DNA from 2 places in the Amnibacterium soli genome. Region 1 is predicted to be linked to the other one. Evidence: predicted binding sites of a transcription regulator. Region 1 holds the regulator's gene; the other holds the start of a gene.
What was found. Region 1 encodes LexA, which represses DNA repair genes until DNA is damaged. Its sites were predicted from a motif close to TCGAACANNTGTTCGA; they were not measured.
Positions count from the first base shown of each region.

Region 2: a site for LexA is predicted at 3,768-3,783, ahead of ABEA53_RS14885 (Rv2578c family radical SAM protein). Genes of this name have one in related genera too.

Region 1 is NZ_BAABLP010000001.1:759,172-764,920, reverse strand. It holds gene priA (bifunctional 1-(5-phosphoribosyl)-5-((5-phosphoribosylamino)methylideneamino)imidazole-4-carboxamide isomerase/phosphoribosylanthranilate isomerase PriA) at 1-327, opposite strand, end outside; gene hisH (imidazole glycerol phosphate synthase subunit HisH) at 348-986, opposite strand; gene hisB (imidazoleglycerol-phosphate dehydratase HisB) at 983-1,582, opposite strand; gene ABEA53_RS03760 (histidinol-phosphate transaminase) at 1,579-2,667, opposite strand; gene ABEA53_RS03755 (LysM peptidoglycan-binding domain-containing protein) at 2,721-3,230, opposite strand; gene lexA (transcriptional repressor LexA) at 3,428-4,135, shown strand; gene ABEA53_RS03745 (ABC transporter ATP-binding protein) at 4,275-5,201, shown strand; gene ABEA53_RS03740 (hypothetical protein) at 5,198-5,749, shown strand, end outside.
Region 2 is NZ_BAABLP010000006.1:371,625-377,373, reverse strand. It holds gene ABEA53_RS14905 (aspartate-semialdehyde dehydrogenase) at 1-384, shown strand, start outside; gene ABEA53_RS14900 (hypothetical protein) at 451-705, shown strand; gene ABEA53_RS14895 (GntP family permease) at 775-2,148, shown strand; gene ABEA53_RS14890 (malate:quinone oxidoreductase) at 2,198-3,676, shown strand; gene ABEA53_RS14885 (Rv2578c family radical SAM protein) at 3,792-4,835, shown strand; gene ABEA53_RS14880 (DNA-binding response regulator) at 4,952-5,689, shown strand; gene ABEA53_RS14875 (thymidine kinase) at 5,693-5,749, shown strand, end outside.

The DNA of each region.
Region 1 (5,749 bases):
CGCCGCCGTGCCGATGTTCACGCGCTGGGCGCCGGTGGCCAGGGCGGCCTCCAGCGAGGCGTCGTCCCGGATGCCGCCGGACAGCTCGACCCGCACGTCCTCCACGCTGTCGATCACCGCCTGGATGACGCCCGCGTTGCTGCCGCGGCCGAACGCGGCGTCGAGGTCCACGAGGTGGATCCACGACGCGCCCTGCGACGCCCAGTCCCGCGCCGCCTCGATCGGGTCGCCGTAGCCGGTCTCGCTGCCGGCCTCGCCCTGCACGAGCCGCACGGCCTGGCCGCCGGCGACGTCGACGGCGGGCAGGAGCACCAGCGGGCGCTGCATGAAGGACGGGTCGGGATGGCTCACAGGGTCTCCAGCCAGTTGGTCAGCAGCCGGAGGCCGGCGGCCCCGGACTTCTCGGGGTGGAACTGCGTCGCCGCGAGCACGCCGTTCTCGACGGCGGCGACGAAGCGGCCGTTGTGCTCGCCCCAGGTGACGAGCGGCGCCGCGAGGCTGTTCGAGGGCTCGAGCGTCCACGTCCGGACGCCGTAGGAGTGCACGAAGTAGAAGCGCTCGTCGTGCAGGTCGGCGAACAGCCGCGACCCGGCCGGAGCGTCGACGAGGTCCCAGCCCATGTGCGGCAGGACCGGCGCCTCGAGCCGCTCGACGGTGCCCGGCCACTGGCCGAGCCCCTCGACCTCGTCGGGGCCCTCGAGGCCGCGGTCGAACAGCACCTGCAGGCCCACGCAGACTCCGAGCACCGGACGGCCTCCTGCGAGGCGCCGCTCGATCAGCTCCGGACCGCGGGCCGCCTGCAGCCCGGCCATCACCGCGCCGAACGCGCCGACGCCGGGGACGTAGAGGCCGTCCGCCTCCTGCACCGCGGCGCGGTCGGCCGTCAGCTCGACGTCCGCGCCCGCGGCCTCGAGCGCCTTGACGGCGGAGTGCACGTTGCCGCTGCCGTAGTCGAACACCACCACGCGCTTGGCGGACCCGGTCACAGCGCGCCCTTGGTGGAGGGCACGCCCGCCACCAGCGGGTCGTACGCCTTCGCCGCGCGGAAGGCGCGGGCGAAGGCCTTGAACTCGCTCTCGGCGATGTGGTGCGGGTCGCGGCCCGCGAGCACGTCGACGTGCGCGGTCATGCGGGCGTTGAAGACGATCGCCTCGAAGACGTGCCGCACCATCGAGCCGGTGAAGTGCCCGCCGATCAGGTGCAGCTCGAAGCCCGCGGGCTCGCCGCCGTGCACGAGGTACGGACGGCCCGACAGGTCGACGACCGCGCGCGTCAGCGCCTCGTCGAGGGGCACGGTCGCGTCGCCGTACCGCGCGATGCCGCGCTTGTCGCCGAGCGCCTCCCGGATCGCGTCGCCGAGCACGATGCCGACGTCCTCGGCCGTGTGGTGCACGTCGATCTCGGTGTCGCCGGAGGCGGTCACGGTCAGGTCCGTCAGCGAGTGCTTCGCGAACGCGGTCAGCAGGTGGTCGAGGAACGGCACGGAGGTGCGAACGCGCGAGGCGCCGGTGCCGTCCAGGTCGATCGACAGCTCGACCGACGACTCGGAGGTGGACCGGGAGCGGGAGGCGGTGCGGGTCATCGGGCACCCACCGGCGTGAGGGCGGCCATCGCGTCGAGGAACGCGTCGGTCTCGGCTGCGGTGCCCGCGCTGACGCGCAGCGCGCCGGGGATCGCGAGGTCGCGGATCAGCACGCCGCGGTCGAGGAGGCCCTGCCAGAGCGCCGCAGGGTCGTCGACGCCGCCGAACAGCAGGAAGTTCGTCCAGCTCGGCCAGACGCGGTAGCCGAGCGCCTCCAGCCCCGCCGCGGTGCGGTCCCGCTGCACCCGGATCTCGTCCACCATCCGCAGCATGAGCGGGGCGTGGGCGAGCGCGCCGAGCGCGGCGGCCTGCGTGATCGCGGACAGGTGGTACGGCAGGCGGACCAGCCGGAGCGCGTCGGTGAACGCCGGGTCGGCCGCGAGGTAGCCCAGCCGGGCGCCGGCGAAGGCGAACGCCTTGCTCATGGTGCGCGACACCGCGAGGCGCGGCCTGCCGGGCAGCAGGGTCAGCGCGCTCGGGGCGTCCGCCGGCATGAACTCGCCGTAGGCCTCGTCGACGACGAGCACGCCGTCGGTCGCGTCGTACGCGGCGCGGATCGTGTCGAGCCCGACCGGTGTGCCCGTCGGGTTGTTCGGGGCGGCCAGGATCACGATGTCCGGCCGCACCCGCTCGATCTCGTGCACCACGGTCTCGGGCGAGAGCCGGAAGTCGTCGTCCCGCACGCCCTCGACGACGGCCGTGCCGCTCGTCACCGCGTAGTTCGGGTACATGGAGTAGGTCGGCGGGAACGTCAGGAGCGTGCGGCCCGGACCGCCGAACGCCTGGAAGACGTGCTGCAGCACCTCGTTCGAGCCGTTCGCCGCCCAGAGCTGCGCCGGGCTCAGCCCGTGGCCGAGGTAGCCGGCGAGGGCCTCGCGCAGCGCCGTGAACTCCCGGTCCGGGTAGCGGTTGACCTCGTCGAGGGCCGCGGCGACGCGCTGCACGATCTCGGCGCGCACCTCGTCCGGCACCGGATGGGTGTTCTCGTTCACGTTGAGCGTCACGGGCACGTGCAGCTGAGGGGCGCCGTAGGCGGTCCGACCGACGAGGTCGGGACGCAGCGGCAGATCCGCGAGCGAGGTCACGTCCACGATTCTCGCAGACGGCGCCGTGCGGACTCCCCGGTGGCCCGTCGGGCTCAGGGCAGGGGCAGCACCAGGGTCGCGCCCGCGGCGACGACGCCGTCGCGCAGCCCGTTCGCGCGCTCGAGCGCGGCCACGGTGATGCGGGGGTCGGTGCGGGGCGCCACGCGCTCCGCGATCGACCAGAGGCTGTCACCGGTGCCGACGACCACCGTGCGGGCGGGCTCGACCCGGGGCGCCGCCTCGGCGGTGCCGGGCGCCGCCGCGAGGAGGACGCCCGAGAGCGCCAGGAGCGTCGGCAGCACGACCAGCACCACCCGCCCGCGGCGGGTCAGGCGCAGCCGCCTGCGCTCGGCCCGTCGGGCGTCCCGTGCGGTCCCGCCCACCGGAGCGGCCGGAGCCGCGGCGCGGGCGGCCGCGCGCTGCGGCGCCGGCACGGCGCGCGGATCGCGCGCCACCGGCAGCCGCTGCGCGCAGGCCGCCCCGCCCCGGACGGCGACGCGGCGCACGGCCACGGGCTCGACCGCTTCCTCGTACGTGACCCAGTCGTTCTGCACCGTGAACATCGCGATCCCCTCCCGCATCCGCCGTCGTGTTCGAACATAGCTTCGAGTGTTCGAACGGGCAAGCACATCTTCGAGCGGGGCACCGACAGCGGCGGACGGAGTCTCGAACACATGTTTGCGCTGGACGGGCCGAGCGAATAACATCGGTGTGACTCCCGATCAGGGGTCGCGCGGGGACGCGGGAGCGTGGAGGACCGATGACGGACGAGCAGACCGGCACTGCGCCCACCGGGACCGCGGTGGGCACCGAGCGCCGCACCCGACGGCGCACCTCGCTGTCGCCGAAGCAGCAGGCCATCCTCGAGGCGATCCAGCGGTCCGTCGCGACCCGCGGCTACCCGCCGAGCATGCGCGAGATCGGCGACGCGGTCGGCCTCGCGTCGCTCTCGAGCGTCACCCACCAGCTGAAGCAGCTCGAGCTCTCGGGCTACCTGCGCCGCGACCCGAAGCGCCCGCGGGCGCTCGAGGTGATCATCCCGGTGCCGACGTCGACCACCGTGGAGGCGGACGCGCCCTCCGTGCCCTTCGGCGACGCCGCGATGGTGCCCCTCGTCGGCCGGATCGCCGCGGGCATCCCGATCACGGCGGAGCAGCAGATCGACGAGGTCTTCCCGCTCCCCCGCCAGCTCGTCGGCAAGGGCGACCTCTTCATGCTCAAGGTCGTCGGCGAGTCGATGATCGAGGCCGCCATCTGCGACGGCGACTGGGTCGTCGTGCGGTCGCAGCAGACCGCGGACAACGGCGACATCGTCGCGGCGATGCTCGACGGCGAGGCGACCGTGAAGGTGTTCCGCCAGCGCGACGGCCACACCTGGCTGCTGCCGCGCAACAGCGCGTTCGAGCCGATCCTCGGCGACGAGGCCGTGGTGCTCGGCAAGGTCGTCGCGATCCTCCGCTCCGTGTGAGCGCGGGCTCCCGCGGCGCCGTGCCGCGGGAGCCCCCTCCTCCGCTCGGATGAACTTGGGGTCGGAACGACCCGCCCGTCCGCGGCCCCTCCTACGGTGGTCCGGGGTGCGCGGATCGACCGACGCCCGGGAGGGCGGCGTGATCGAGGCGACCGGACTGGTGAAGCGCTACGGCGCGAGGACCGCCGTGGCGGGGATCGACTTCCGGGTCCGGCCCGGCGTGGTCACGGGCTTCCTGGGCCCGAACGGCGCCGGCAAGTCGACGACGATGCGGATGATCGTGGGCCTCGACGCCCCGACCGCCGGCTCCGTCGTGGTGAACGGGCGGCGCTACCGCGACCACGGAGCCCCGCTGCACGAGGTCGGTGCGCTGCTCGAGGCGCGGGCCGCGCACCGCGGACGCACCGCCCGGAACCACCTCCGCGTGCTGGCGGCGACCCACGGCATCCCGGACCGGCGGGTCCAGGAGGTGATCGGCCTCGCGGGCCTGACCGACGTCGCGGACAAGCGCGTCGGCGGGTTCTCCCTCGGCATGGGCCAGCGGCTCGGCATCGCGGCCGCGCTGCTCGGCGACCCGGCCACGCTGATCCTCGACGAGCCGGTCAACGGGCTCGACCCCGACGGCGTGCGGTGGGTGCGCACGTTCGTCCGCGCCCTCGCGGCGGAGGGCCGCACGGTGCTGCTGTCGTCGCACCTGATGAGCGAGATGGCGCAGACCGCCGACCACGTCATCGTGCTCGGCAGGGGCCGCGTGCTCGCGGACACCCCGATCGCGGAGCTCATCGCCGGCGGCGGGTCGCGGGTGAGCGTCGCCTCGCCGCGCGGCACCGAGCTGGCCGCGCTGCTGCGGGCGCGAGGCGGCACGACCGCGCCGGACGCCGGCGAGCGCTTCGACGTGCGGGGGCTCGATGCGGCCGCGGTCGGCGAGCTGGCGGCGGGCGCCGGCATCGCGCTGCACGAGCTCACGACCGTGGGCTCGTCCCTGGAGGAGGTCTACATGTCGATGACCGCGGACGAGGTCGAGTACCGCAGCGCCGAGCCGACGACGGCCGGGAGCGCGGCGTGACCGCGGCGACGGCGGCCGCTCCCGCGGGCACCGGCGGCGTCGGCTTCGGCCGCGTGCTCCGCTCGGAGTGGCTGAAGCTCGTGACCGTCCGCAGCACCTTCTGGACCACCGCGGTCGCGCTGCTGCTCGCCGCGCTCACGGCGCTGCTCTTCGGCGCCGCGGTGGACCCGGGCTCGCAGGGCGGCACGGCGACGGCGCTGGACGGCTCGACCGTCAGCCTCAGCTTCGTCGCGCTGGTCGTCGGCGTGCTCGGCGTGCTCGCGATCGGCGGCGAGTACGCGACGCTGCAGATCCGCTCGTCCTACACCGCCGTGCCGCGCCGCTGGCCCGCGCTCGTGGCCAAGGCGCTGGTCGTGGCCGCCTGGTCGTTCGTGCTCGGGGCGGTCATCACGTTCGGCAGCTTCGGGCTCATCGCGGTGCTCTACGGCGGCAAGGGCGTCTCCGTCGGGCTGGACGGCGAGGCGGTCGGCGTGCTGATCGGTGGGGCCGTGTACCTCGCGGTGATCGGCGCGTTCGCCGTCGGGCTGGGCGCGCTCGTGCGCGCCTCC
Region 2 (5,749 bases), on a different contig from region 1:
ACGGACGAGGAGCAGAAGCTCCGCAACGAGAGCCGCAAGATCCTCGGGATCCCCGACCTGCTCGTCTCCGGCACCTGCGTGCGCGTGCCCGTGTTCACGGGGCACTCGCTGTCGATCAACGCCGAGTTCGCCCGGCCGCTCACGCCCGAGCGCGCTCGCGAGCTGCTCGCCGACGCCCCCGGGGTCGTGCTGACGGACGTGCCCACGCCGCTCGAGGCCGCGGGCCAGGACCCGAGCTTCGTCGGGCGCATCCGCCGAGACGAGGGCGCGCCGACCGAGCGCGGCCTCGCGCTCTTCGTCAGCAACGACAACCTGCGCAAGGGCGCCGCCCTGAACGCGGTGCAGATCGCCGAGCTCGTCGCAGCGGACCTCGCCCGACGCTGACCGGTCCGGCGCCTGCCCAGGGATCCGGGGGAGGCGCGCACCGCCGGTTCGTGCTGGACTGAGCCCGTGGTCCTCCTCTGGCTCGCGGTCGCGGCGTTCTACGCGGTCGTGCTGCTCGTCGGGCTCGGGGTGCTCACCGCGGTGACGGGCTCGTCGGTGCTCGTCGCCCTGCGCCGGGACCGCGTGCCCGTGCGCCGGCCGACGCAGCTGCTCGCCTCCGTGCTGCTCGCGCTCGCCGGCGCGACCGCGGTGGCCGTGGCGCTGATGTGGTTCGGCCGCACGGGCGGCGACGTGCTGGCCGCCGCGTTCGCCGCGTCCTGAGGTCTCCAAGGCTGCTCACCGGCGGCGCTCGGCAGACTCCTGCGGAACCGAGAGGACCGGGTGCCGCCCATGGAGCTCCTGCAGGCAGCGAGACCGACCGGGAGCGAACCGCAGCTGGTGATCGCGGCGCTGATCGGCATCGCGGTCATCGTGACGCTGATCACCTGGCTGAAGGTCCACCCGTTCCTCGCGCTGCTGCTCGGCGGGCTGACGACGGGGCTCGTCGCGGGCGAGGCCGGCCCCGCCGTCATCGACAGCTTCGCCAAGGGCTTCGGCGACACGTCCGCCTCCGTCGGCATCCTGATCGGGCTCGGCGGCATGTACGGGCGCCTCCTCGCCGACTCCGGCGGCGCCGGCCGCATCGTCGACACCCTGGTCTCCCGGGCGGGCCCGCGCTCGCTGCCGTGGATCATGGGGCTCATCGGCGCGCTGATCGGGCTGCCGATGTTCTTCGAGATCGGCCTCGTGCTGCTCGTGCCGATCATCCTGCTCGTCGCGAAGCGGGCGGAGGTCCGGCTGATGTCCGTCGCGATCCCGACCCTCGCCGGGCTGTCCGCGATGCACGGCTTCGTGCCGCCGCACCCCGGCCCGCTCGTCGCCATCGCCGGCCTGAAGGCGAACCTGGGCGACACCCTGATCCTCGGCATCATCGTGGCGATCCCGACGGTCGTGATCGCGGGACCGGTGCTCAGCTACCTCGTCGCCCGGCTCGTGCCCGTCGACGCGCCCGACTCCCAGTACGACGATCGGCTCGAAGGCGGCGGACCGCGCCCGCCCTTCGCGCTCGCGCTCATCAGCGTGCTGCTGCCCGTCGCGCTGCTGCTCGTGGGCGCGATCGCGAACATCGTCGCGCCCGACTCCGACGCCGCCTGGAAGACCGTGGCGGCCTTCGTCGGCACGCCCACCGTCGCCCTCACCATCGCGCTCGTCGCCGGCTTCCTCCTGCTGGCCCTGCCCGCGCGGATGGACCGGTCGCGGATCTCGACGACGCTGACGGAGTCCCTGCCGCCCATCGCGGGGATCCTGCTGATCGTGGGCGCGGGCGGCGGCTTCAAGCAGGTGCTGATCGACACCGGCATCGGCAGCGTCATCGCCCGGGTCGCGCAGGGGCAGGGCATCACCGCGCTGCTCGTCGCGTGGGCGGTCGCCGCCCTGATCCGCGTCGCCACCGGCTCCGCGACGGTGGCCACGGTGACGGCCGCCGGCATCCTCCAGCCGCTCACGGAGGGGATGAGCGCGCCGATGATCTCCCTCATGGTGCTCGCGATCGGCGCCGGCTCCGTCTTCCTCTCCCACGTCAACGACGCCGGGTTCTGGCTCGTCAGCCAGTTCTTCAAGCTGTCGATCCCGCAGACCCTGAAGTCGTGGTCGCTGATGGAGTGCGTGGTGTCCGTCGCGGGCCTCGCCTCGGTGCTCGTGGCGGCCCTCGTCGTGGGCGCCTGATCCGCGCCCGGCGCCGGGTCCCCCGACCCCGCCGGGATAGGCTGCTGGCGTGGCGCAGGACGAGACGATCGACGTCGTCCTGATCGGCGGCGGCATCATGAGCGCCACCCTCGGGACGCTGCTGCACGCGTTGCAGCCCGACTGGAAGATCCGCATCTACGAGCGGCTCGGCCGGGTGGCGCAGGAGAGCAGCAACCCCTGGAACAACGCCGGCACCGGGCACGCGGCGCTGTGCGAGCTGAACTACACGCCCGAGCGGCCCGACGGCTCGATCGACATCACGAGCGCCGTCAAGGTCAACGAGCAGTTCCAGATCTCGCGCGAGTTCTGGGCGTCGCTCGCCGAGCAGACCCGCCTGCCGTCCGGCACCTTCTTCATCAACTCGACGCCGCACATGACGTTCGTCCGCGGCGCGGAGCACGTGGACTACCTCCGCCGCCGGTGGGAGGCGCTGACCGACCACCCGCTGTTCGCGGAGATGCAGTTCTCCGAGGACCCCAAGGTGATCCACGACTGGGCGCCGCTGCTCATGGTGGGCCGGGACAAGTCCCAGCCCGTCGCCGCGACCCGCGCCGAGTCGGGCACGGACGTCGACTTCGGCGCGCTGACCCGCGCGCTGATGGACGGGCTCGTCGACGACGGCGCCGACCTCCTGCTGAACACCGAGGTCACGAAGCTGAAGCGGCAGAAGGACGGCACCTGGCGGGTGCGGTCGCGCCACCTGGTCGGCAGCGACCAGCGCGAGGTGAACGCCCGCTTCGTGTTCGTCGGCGCCGGCGGCTGGGCGCTCAAGCTGCTGCAGAAGGCCGGGATCCCGGAGGCGCGGGGCTACGGCCTGTTCCCGATCAGCGGCCAGTGGCTGCGCGCGGACGACCCCGACCTCGTGGCGAAGCACCGCGCGAAGGTCTACGGCAAGGCCTCCATCGGCGCCCCGCCGATGAGCGTGCCGCACCTGGACACCCGGATCGTCGACGGCAGGGCCTCCCTGCTGTTCGGGCCGTACGCGGGTCTCTCGCCGCGGTTCCTGAAGCACGGCGGCCTGCTCGACCTGCCGCTGTCCGTGCGCCCGCACAACCTGATCCCGCTGCTCGCGGTGGCCAAGGACAACTTCGCGCTGGTGCGGTACCTCGTCCGCGAGCTGACGAAGTCGAAGAAGGCCAAGTTCGGCTCGTTGCAGGAGTTCTTCCCCGACGCCGATCCGAAGGACTGGTACTCGCTCGGCGCCGGCCAGCGCGCGCAGGTGATCAAGAAGGACCCGAAGAAGGGCGGCGTGCTGCAGTTCGGCACGGAGGTCGTCAGCGGGGCCGACGGCACCATCGCCGGCCTGCTCGGCGCCTCGCCCGGCGCCTCCACCGCGGCGGCGATCATGCTCGACGTGCTGCGCCGCTCCTTCCCGGACCGGCTGGCCGCGTGGGAGCCCGAGCTGCGTCGCCTCATCCCGACCTACGGCGCGCTGCTCTCCGACGATCCGCGCAACGCCCGCCGCATCCAGGAGTCGACTGCGAAGACCCTGGGCCTCACCGCGTAGACCGCGCGCTGTCCGTTCACGGATACGGGGATCGGCCTCGCCGATCCCCGTATCCGTGAACAGACGTTCCCTGCCACGACTTGCGTCTTGTTCGAACGCGTGTTCGAATGGGTGCATGCGATGGGCGGGACAGCAGGTCGGGGCCGAGCCGACGGACGCGCTGCCCGGGCTCGCGAAGGTGCACGACCTGGTGCGCACGAGCCGGACGCCCGAGTTCGCCGGCATGACCTTCTACGAGGTGCGGGCGAAGTCGGCGCTGAACAAGGTGCCGGGCAGCGTGCCGGGCACGCCGTACGGCTGGACCATCAACCCCTACCGGGGCTGCTCCCACGCCTGCGTCTACTGCTTCGCCCGGCCGACGCACCGCTACCTCGAGTTCGACGACCCCGGCGCGTTCGACGCCGAGGTCGTGGTGAAGGTCAACGTCGCGGAGGTACTCCGGACGGAGCTGCACCGCGCCTCCTGGAAGGGCTCACCGGTCGCGCTCGGCACCAACACCGACCCGTACCAGCGGGCGGAGGGGCGGTACCGGCTGATGCCGGGGATCCTCGAGGCGCTCGCGGAGGCGGCGACACCGGTGTCGCTGCTGACCAAGGGGACCCTGCTGCGGCGGGACCTGCCGCTGCTCGCCCGCATCGCGGAGCACGGTCCGGTCGACCTCGCGATGTCGGTCGCGATCTTCGACCCGCAGCTGCAGGCGCTCGTGGAGCCCGGCACCCCCTCCGCCGCCGCGCGCCTCGCGACCGTGCGCGCGGCGCGGGACGCGGGGCTCGAGTGCGGGGTGTTCCTGATGCCGGTGCTGCCGCACCTGACCGACTCGGTCGAGCAGCTCGACGACGCGCTGGCGGCGATCGCGGCCGCGGGCGCCTCCTACGTCGTCTGGACCGCGCTGCACCTGAAGCCCGGCGTGCGGCAGTGGTACCTGGCATGGCTGCACGAGCACTTCCCGCAGCACGACGCCGCGTACCAGCGGCTCTACGCCACCGGGCCGTACGCGCCGAAGGCGTACCGGCGCCATCTGGCGGAGCGGATCGAGCCGCTGCTCGAGCGGCACGGCCTGCGCCGCGGCGCGGTGGACGACACGACCGGGACCACGCGGTCGCGCTCCGCTGGCATCGTGCGCGCGACGGAGGCGGCGGCGCAGCCGATGCTCTTCTGAGCCCGGTTCCGGCGGAGACGGCCGGGCGTCGACCGTTCGGACCGCCCCTCCGGCATCCTCGGGGGACAGGGGCGCGAGCGGCGTCCCCCGCCGTCCGACACCCCGCCAGGAGCGCCATGCCCGCCGAGCACGAGCAGCCTCCCGCACCGACCGTGATCGGCGGTGCGGCCCGCGCGGGGCGCGCCACCCCCGCGGCGCCGCCGCGGGGCCTGCCGAAGCGGGCGGTGCGCGTCGCCCTGCTCGACGACCACGAGGTGCTGCTCGACAGCATGGCGTCCTGGCTGCGGGCGAACGCTCCCGACTTCGAGGTCGCGCTGACCGCCACGTCCTGGCTGCAGCTCGTGCACAGCCCTGCCTTCCCGACGGACCTCGTGCTGATCGACGTGCAGCTGCGGGAGCCCGTGTCGATCGAGGCGCGCGTGCGCACCTGCCGCGCCGCCGGTGCGACCGTGATCGTGCTGACGGGCCTCGACACCCCGGACCTGCGGGAGCGCGCGCTGCGCGCCGGTGCCGCGGCGTTCCTCGGCAAGTCCCGGCCGCTGGCGGAGGTGCTCGCCGTCGCCCGCGAGGTGATGGGCCTCACGGGCGGACGCGCCGTGCAGCGCGACTGGCGCCCCCTCCCGCGCGCGGCGGAGCAGGTGCAGCGCCCCCGCCTGAGCCTCGGCGAGGAGGCCGCGCTGCGCCTCTACGCCTCCGGACGGTCGACCAACGAGGTCGCCGTCGAGATGCACGTGCAGTTCGAGACCGCGAAGACCTACCTCCGGCGCGTGCGGGAGAAGTACGCGCGGGTGAACCGGCCCGCGAGTCGTAAGGTCGATCTGATCCAGCGGGCGACGGAAGACGGGTACCTGTAGACCGTGGCGAAGCTCTACTTCCGATACGGCGCGATGAACAGCGGCAAGAGCACCGCGCTG